DNA from 2 places in the Oceanimonas doudoroffii genome. Region 2 is predicted to be linked to the other one. Evidence: predicted binding sites of a transcription regulator. Region 2 holds the regulator's gene; the other holds the start of a gene.
What was found. Region 2 encodes LexA, which represses DNA repair genes until DNA is damaged. Its sites were predicted from a motif close to ANCTGTNTNNNNANACAGNT; they were not measured.

Region 1 (3,409 bases), on a different contig from region 2:
ACGAAGAAAGCACCGTGCGCAAGCGTCTGGCCGTGTATCACGAGCAAACCGCTCCGCTGATCGATTACTACAAGCAGGAAGCCGAAGCCGGCCACACCCAGCACCACAAGGTGGATGGCACCCAGTCGGTGGAAGCGGTCAGCCGGGAGCTGACCAGCATTCTGGCTTAAGCCGGTATGGTTCAAGCCGGGCCTGTGAAGGTCCGGCTTTTTGTTGTTGGTAAAAGGCAGGTAACAAGGTGAAAACAGGCGTTTTACTGGTCAACCTGGGTACGCCTTCCGCCCCCACCTCGGCGGCGGTAAAGGCCTTTCTCAGTCAGTTTCTGCACGACTACCGGGTGGTGGACTTGCCCCGCTCGCTGTGGTGTCCGTTGCTTCATGGCATTATTCTGCCGTTTCGTTCGCCCAAGGTGGCCAAACTCTATCAATCCATCTGGTGGCCGGAAGGCTCGCCGCTGATGGTGGTCAGTCGTCGTCAGCAGGCGGCATTGCAAAAGGCGCTGCAGGATGAAGGCATAGACGTGCCGGTGGCGCTGGGCATGAGCTATGGCGAGCCGTCCATTGCCTCGGCCTGGCAGCAGCTCAAGGAGCAGGGCGTAGACCGGGTCATTGTGCTGCCGCTGTATCCGCAGTACTCCGTCAGCACCACCGCCTCGGTGTTTGACAGCTGGGCCAGATTAATGAAGAAGGAGCGGCTGGTGCCGGCCTTGCGGTTTGTGCATAACTATCACGACTTCAGTGGCTACATCGGCGCCCTGGCCGACTCGGTGCGGGCCCACTGGCAGGAGCACGGCCGGGGCGACCTGTTGCTGCTCTCTTACCACGGCATTCCCAAGCGCTTTGAAAACCAGGGCGACCCTTACGGTCAGCAGTGCCATCGCACTTCCGAACTGCTGGCGGAAGAGTTGGGGCTGGAGCCGCATCAGTGGCGCACCACCTTTCAGTCGCGTTTTGGCCGGGAAGAGTGGCTCAAGCCCTATACCGACGAAACCATGAAGGCGCTGCCAAAGGAAGGGGTGAAAAAGCTGGACGTGATCTGCCCGGCCTTTTCTGCCGACTGCCTGGAAACCCTGGAAGAGATCGCCGAGCAAAACCAGGAGCTGTTCATCAAGGCCGGGGGCGAGCAGTATCGCTATATTCCCGCCCTGAACGACAACCCCGCCCATATTCGCATGCTGGTGGATCTGGTCTGCCGCGAGCTGGTGTGATCTCACTCCATATCGGTCGCTTGATTGGCTGGTAGGTTGGAATTCGCTTCGCTCATTTCAACCTACGGCCCTTGAAAGGCGTCAATCCCATAAATAAAAAACCGGCGCTGCCCTCGGCAGCGCCGGTTTTTTATTGTTCGTTACAGGGTGAATGGCGCTCAGTGCAGCGGGTTGCCCGGCACTGCCGGTCCGATCACAAAAAGGCGCGCATCGGCTTGCCGCTGGTGCAAAAAGGTTTCATCTTGCTGTTGCCAGCACACCACGGCGGCAATGGTCGGGCTGGCCAGCGCTCGCTGCAGTTGCTGTGGGGTAAGCCGCTGGGCGTCCAGCACGCGGGCCGGGTTGATGCCGGCGGCGGCAAGGCGTTGACGGCACAAGCGGGTGGGGGCATTGGCCACCAGGATCCAGCCGCCGTTGCCGTGGCTCAGGGCCGCCAGCCGAGTGAGCACCTCGGGTTGCGGTGCCGTGTTGAGCGCGGCGGAATGACAGTGGGGCAGCGCCTGCTGCGATGGGATCAATGCCTGCTTGCGGATTAACGAAAGGTTCATCATGGATCGGCCCTGCCTGTTGTTTTACTGTTTATACATACAGTATTCACTCGGGGCGGTTTGGTCAATATTTAACTGGTTAAATTTACAGTATTTCGATCATGCCGGCTGCCAAGCCGGTCGGTTACCGACAGGAGGGCGAAATGGACAGAACGCAACTGGAACGAATGGACATTCACATGGTGCTGAGCATTCTCAATGAAAAACTGCGCATCGAGTGCGACAGCCTGGAGGCGCTGCTGGCCCGTTACGAACTGGACGGCGGCTGGCTGAGTGCGCGCATGGCGCAAATTGGTTACCGCTACGACAGCCACAGCAACCAGTTCAGGGCCGCCTCGACGCGCTGATTACACCGACATTTCACAAGGGAGCCAGACTGCAGGGTCTGTTGTCGCCGTTACTGCCGTTGGGCAGGGAGTGCACAGCAGACCGTTAACTTGTTTGATAACGCGCCGACCGAAGCGGCGCCTGTCGTTCTTCTCGGCGGCCGGCACGCAAAAAAGCCCGGGCCGGACTGTCGGCTCGGGCAAAATGGTTGGACCTGTAAGCCCCCCCTACAACCTCTCAGTAGTACTCAGTATTCCACTTCCACGTTGCCGCTGGGCACGCTGCAGCAACTCAGCACGTAACCCTCGTCGATGTCTTCATCGGTAATGCCGCCGTTGTGCTCCATGGCCACTTCTCCCTTGAGCACCTTGACCTTGCAGGTGCCGCAAATGCCCATGCCGCAGGCCTTGGGAATGTGCAGGCCGGCCTGGGCGGCGGCGCTGTGCAGGGTTTCGCCGGGCAGAATGTCCACCTGCAGGTCGCTGTCGAGGAAGGAAATGGTCAAACGCTCTTCGGTGCGCTCCATCTCTTCGGCCAGATCCGAGGCCTCCTGGGCCAGCAGCTCCACGTCTTCAATCACTTCCACCGGCGTGGCGCCAAAGCTTTCCTCGTGGTAACGATCCATGTCGAAACCGGCCTGCTGCAGCAGGTTGCGCACCGCCTTCATGTAGGGGGTGGGGCCGCAGCAGAACACTTCCCGCTCCATAAAGTCGGGGGAGATCTGGCTGAGCATGGCGCTGTTCAGAAAGCCGCGATAGCCACTCCAGGTCTCACCAATGTCGGTGCGTTCGCAGATCAGGCTCAGCTGAATATTATTCAGCCGCGAGTCCATGTGCTGCAGCTCTCGGTAGAACACCAGATCCTTGGGTGTGCGGGCGCTGTGCACAAATTGAATATCGACATCGGCGTTGGTGTCGAACCACCAGCGCATCATCGACATCACCGGGGTGATGCCCACGCCGCCGGAAAGCAGCAGTACCTTGTCGTTGGGAAAGTCGATGCAGTTGAAATTGCCCACCGGGCCGTGCACCGCCAGGGCGTCGCCTTCCTTGAGGTTGTCGTGCAGCCAGTTGGACACCACGCCGCCGGGCACTCGTTTGACGGTAATGGAAAAACTGTAGGGCACCGAGGGCGAAGAAGCGATGGTGTAGCTGCGCATCACCGTCTGCTCGTCAATTTCCAGCTCCAGGGTAACAAACTGGCCGGGTTTGAAGAAAAACAGCAGCGGGCTTTCGGCGGTGAAGCAGAAGGTACGCACGTCCCAGGTTTCCTGAATCACGCGCACACAGCGCACCGGGTGGCGACCGTTGCTCCAGGTCTGGGTATT
Region 2 (3,409 bases):
ACTATGTTGATATGGCCGGCCCTGTCATTGAGCACCATGTCGCTGCCTGTAAGGGCTGGAAAGGCACCGGGAATGCCTTCGCCATTGGCCTGGTGACAGGCGGCGCAGGCTTTCTGGTAAACCTGCTCGCCCAGGGTCATCAGCTCCTCCCGGCTCATGTTCATGGCCAGCAGTTCCTGCTCGGCGGCCCTGGCCTCGGCCTGTTCGGCCCTGACCTGAGCCAGCCAGCCATCAAATTCCTCGGGTGAGCGGGCATCCACAACGATGGGCATAAAGCCGTGATCCTTGCCACACAGCTCGGCGCACTGACCCCGGTACAGGCCGGGCTCGTTAATGCGGGTCCAGGCCTCGTTGATAAAGCCGGGCACGGCGTCCTTTTTCACCGCAAAGGCCGGCACCCACCAGGAGTGAATGACGTCGTCGGAGGTGATCAGGAAACGCACCTTGCGATCCGTGGGCAGCACCAGGGGATAATCCACCTCCAGCAGGTAGTTGTCTCCCTTGGTCACCGTGCCAGCAATCTGCTGGGGCATGGTGGCCAGCAGGCTGAAAAATTCGACGTCTTCGTCGAAGTAGCGGTAATGCCACTTCCACTGAGAGCCGGTGACCTGCACGGTGAGATCGGGTTCGGACGCGTCTTCCATCGCCACCAGGGTTTTGGTGGCGGGAATGGCCATGGCCACCAGAATGAGAAAGGGAATAATGGTCCAGAGGATCTCGACCTTGGTGCTTTCGTGAAACTGGGCGGCCTTGGCCCCTTTTGACTTGCGATGGTGAATAATGGCCCAGAACATGACCCCGAACACCACCAAGCCGATAACGGCACAGATAATGAGGATGGTCATGTGCAGGCCGTAAACCTGCTGGCTGATTTCGGTGACCCCTTCGGTCATGTTAAGACGGGTCTGCGCCCGCGTAGGCAGGCAGACCAGCAAGGACAATAGCAACAGCAGAATCGGCTTCACGCGCACCCCCAATCGTTTCATCCTGTCACCCGGAGTACTCAAGTCTGGAATGAATGTGTGCCGAACGACTACATCCCTTAGGCTCGGCTGACTCTAAGTAAAGCAGCACTCAAGGAAATGTAAAATATAAAGATTTTAGGACTGAGGATGGGGGAATAGGGGCTGTAACGGGCCTGAGTGAAGAAAGGACCGGCAGGCAGGGGCCTGCCGGTTGAAACGACGACGTTAGAAATCACCGTTGCGGATCACGCCCACGGCCAGGCCTTCAATGGTGAGCTCCTGGCTGCGCAGATCCACTTCAATGGGCGAGAGCTCTTCGTTTTCCGGGATCAGGCTGACCTTGCTGCCCGTGCGCTGAAAGCGCTTGACGGTCACTTCGTCGTCGAGCCGGGCCACCACCACCTGGCCGTTGCGAACCTCCTGGGTTTTGTGCACCGCCAACAGGTCGCCGTCCATGATGCCGATGTTCTTCATGCTCATGCCCTGCACCCGCAACAGAAAGTCGGCAGAGGGGTGGAACAAGCCGGGATCAAGCCGGTAATGGCTCTCGATGTGCTGTTGCGCCAATATGGGTTCACCGGCGGCCACCCGGCCCACCAGCGGCAGGCCCTGTTCTTCTTCCGCCTCTTCCCCGGCCAGGCGAATGCCCCGGGAAGTGCCGGGCATGATTTCAATCACGCCCTTCTTGGCCAGCGCCTTGAGGTGCTCTTCCGCCGCATTGGCGGACTTGAACCCCAGCACCTTGGCAATTTCCACCCGGGTGGGCGGCATGCCGGTTTGCTGAATGTGTTCCTTGATAATGTCCAGCACCTGCGACTGGCGGGGAGTAAGGGCCTTCATGATGAAACCTGTCTGTTTATACAGTTAACTGTCAGTATATCCAGTAATGAGTCCAGAGCAAGCCCCAAAGCCTTCCACTTACCACAGCGCCAGCACCAGGCCGGCGAACACCGCCATGCCGGCGTAGTTGTTGTTGAGAAAGGCGCGAAAGCAGGGCATGCGCTCCCGATCGCGAATCAAACGCTGCTGATACACAAACAGGCCGGCGGCCGCCAGCAGGCCCCAGTAAAAGGGGGCGGCCAGTTCAAACGCTCGGCCCGCCGCCACCAGCAGCAACAGGGTAGCCAGTTGCAGCAGGCCCACAATCAGCTTGTCACGCCGGCCAAACAGAATGGCGGTGGACTTGACGCCGATTCTGAGGTCGTCGTCCCGATCCACCATGGCATACATGGTGTCGTAGGCCACGGTCCAGGTCAGGTTAGCGGCAAACAGCAACCAGAGGCCGGCGGGCAGGCTGTTGCTCTGGGCGGCAAAGGCCATGGGAATGGCCCAGGAAAACGCGATGCCGAGAAACAGCTGAGGCAGGTTGGTAAAGCGCTTCATAAAGGGATAGAGCGCCGCCCAGAACAGACCCGCAAAGGCCAGGCCAATGGTAAAGGCATTGGTGGTCAGCACCAGCACAAAGGAAATGCCCACCAGCAGGGCAAAAAAGCCCAGCGCCTGGCGCTCGGTGAGTTCACCGGCGGGCAGCGGCCGGGCCTGGGTGCGCTTGACATGACCGTCGATATGGCGGTCGGCGTAGTCGTTGATCACACAGCCGGCGGAGCGCATGGAAAACACCCCGGCCACGAACACCAGCAGCAGCCAGGGTGACGGTAACCCGTCGGCGGCAATCCACAGTGCCCACAGGGTGGGCCACAGCAGCAGCAGGGTGCCAATGGGCTTGTCGAGCCGGGCCAGGGCCATGTAGGCGCGCCAGCGCGGTCGGGAAGGAGAAGTCAGGGTGGTCATGAGGTCGTGTCCTGCATTGTGTCCTGATAGAGAGCCGAAGCCGGCAAAAAGAGTTCGGTCACCAGCACTCGGGCGGCGCCGGTGCTGAGGGTGGAGCGGCGCGCCCAGGGCGCAGGGGCAAAGCCGGCGTTCAGCCCGGTACGCTCGGCCAGTCGCCGATATTCAGTAGCATTCAGGCGCGCGAACTCAAAGGGCGTGCGCTCCAGATCCGGCGCCTCGAACATCAGCTCACCCAGCGCCCGGGAGCCCAGCCCGGCCAGCGCCGGCAGCGCCCGTTGCGTGGCGGAAGAATAGAGCGAGCTGGCATAGACCCAGGGCCGGCCGTCACAGCACAGCAATACCTCTCGACAAAAGGCCTGGTCACAGCCGAGCAGTTCCGCCTGGGTCGGTGTGAGCGACCGCAGGCTGGCATCGCTCAACAGCTGCACCTCAAACTGCCGGCAGTGCCGGCGCAATAGCCGGGTCAGTGAGCCGGTGTCATGCAGCCAGGCATTCAGCACCGGCGCAGCCGGCGTTTCGCTTCCCCAGCGCCAGAGGTGATCGGCGCTGGGGGCCGTGTTTTGTTCATCAAACAACAAAGACATACAATTGCTTTCTGGTCCTGCTCCGGTCACAGCCCGGCCTCACCGGGCACCCGCCGATTGACTTGGCCG

Region 1: a site for LexA is predicted at 1,781-1,800, ahead of B6S08_RS00930 (DUF4250 domain-containing protein). Genes of this name have one in related genera too.

Annotation. Positions count from the first base shown of each region.
Region 1 covers NZ_NBIM01000001.1:202,773-206,181, forward strand. The annotation lists gene adk (adenylate kinase) at 1-170, shown strand, start outside; gene hemH (ferrochelatase) at 239-1,207, shown strand; gene B6S08_RS00925 (cell division inhibitor) at 1,366-1,758, opposite strand; gene B6S08_RS00930 (DUF4250 domain-containing protein) at 1,899-2,102, shown strand; gene B6S08_RS00935 (FAD-binding oxidoreductase) at 2,330-3,409, opposite strand, start outside.
Region 2 covers NZ_NBIM01000003.1:30,094-33,502, forward strand. The annotation lists gene coxB (cytochrome c oxidase subunit II) at 1-986, opposite strand, end outside; gene lexA (transcriptional repressor LexA) at 1,191-1,805, opposite strand; gene ubiA (4-hydroxybenzoate octaprenyltransferase) at 1,884-2,756, opposite strand; gene B6S08_RS11065 (chorismate--pyruvate lyase family protein) at 2,753-3,340, opposite strand.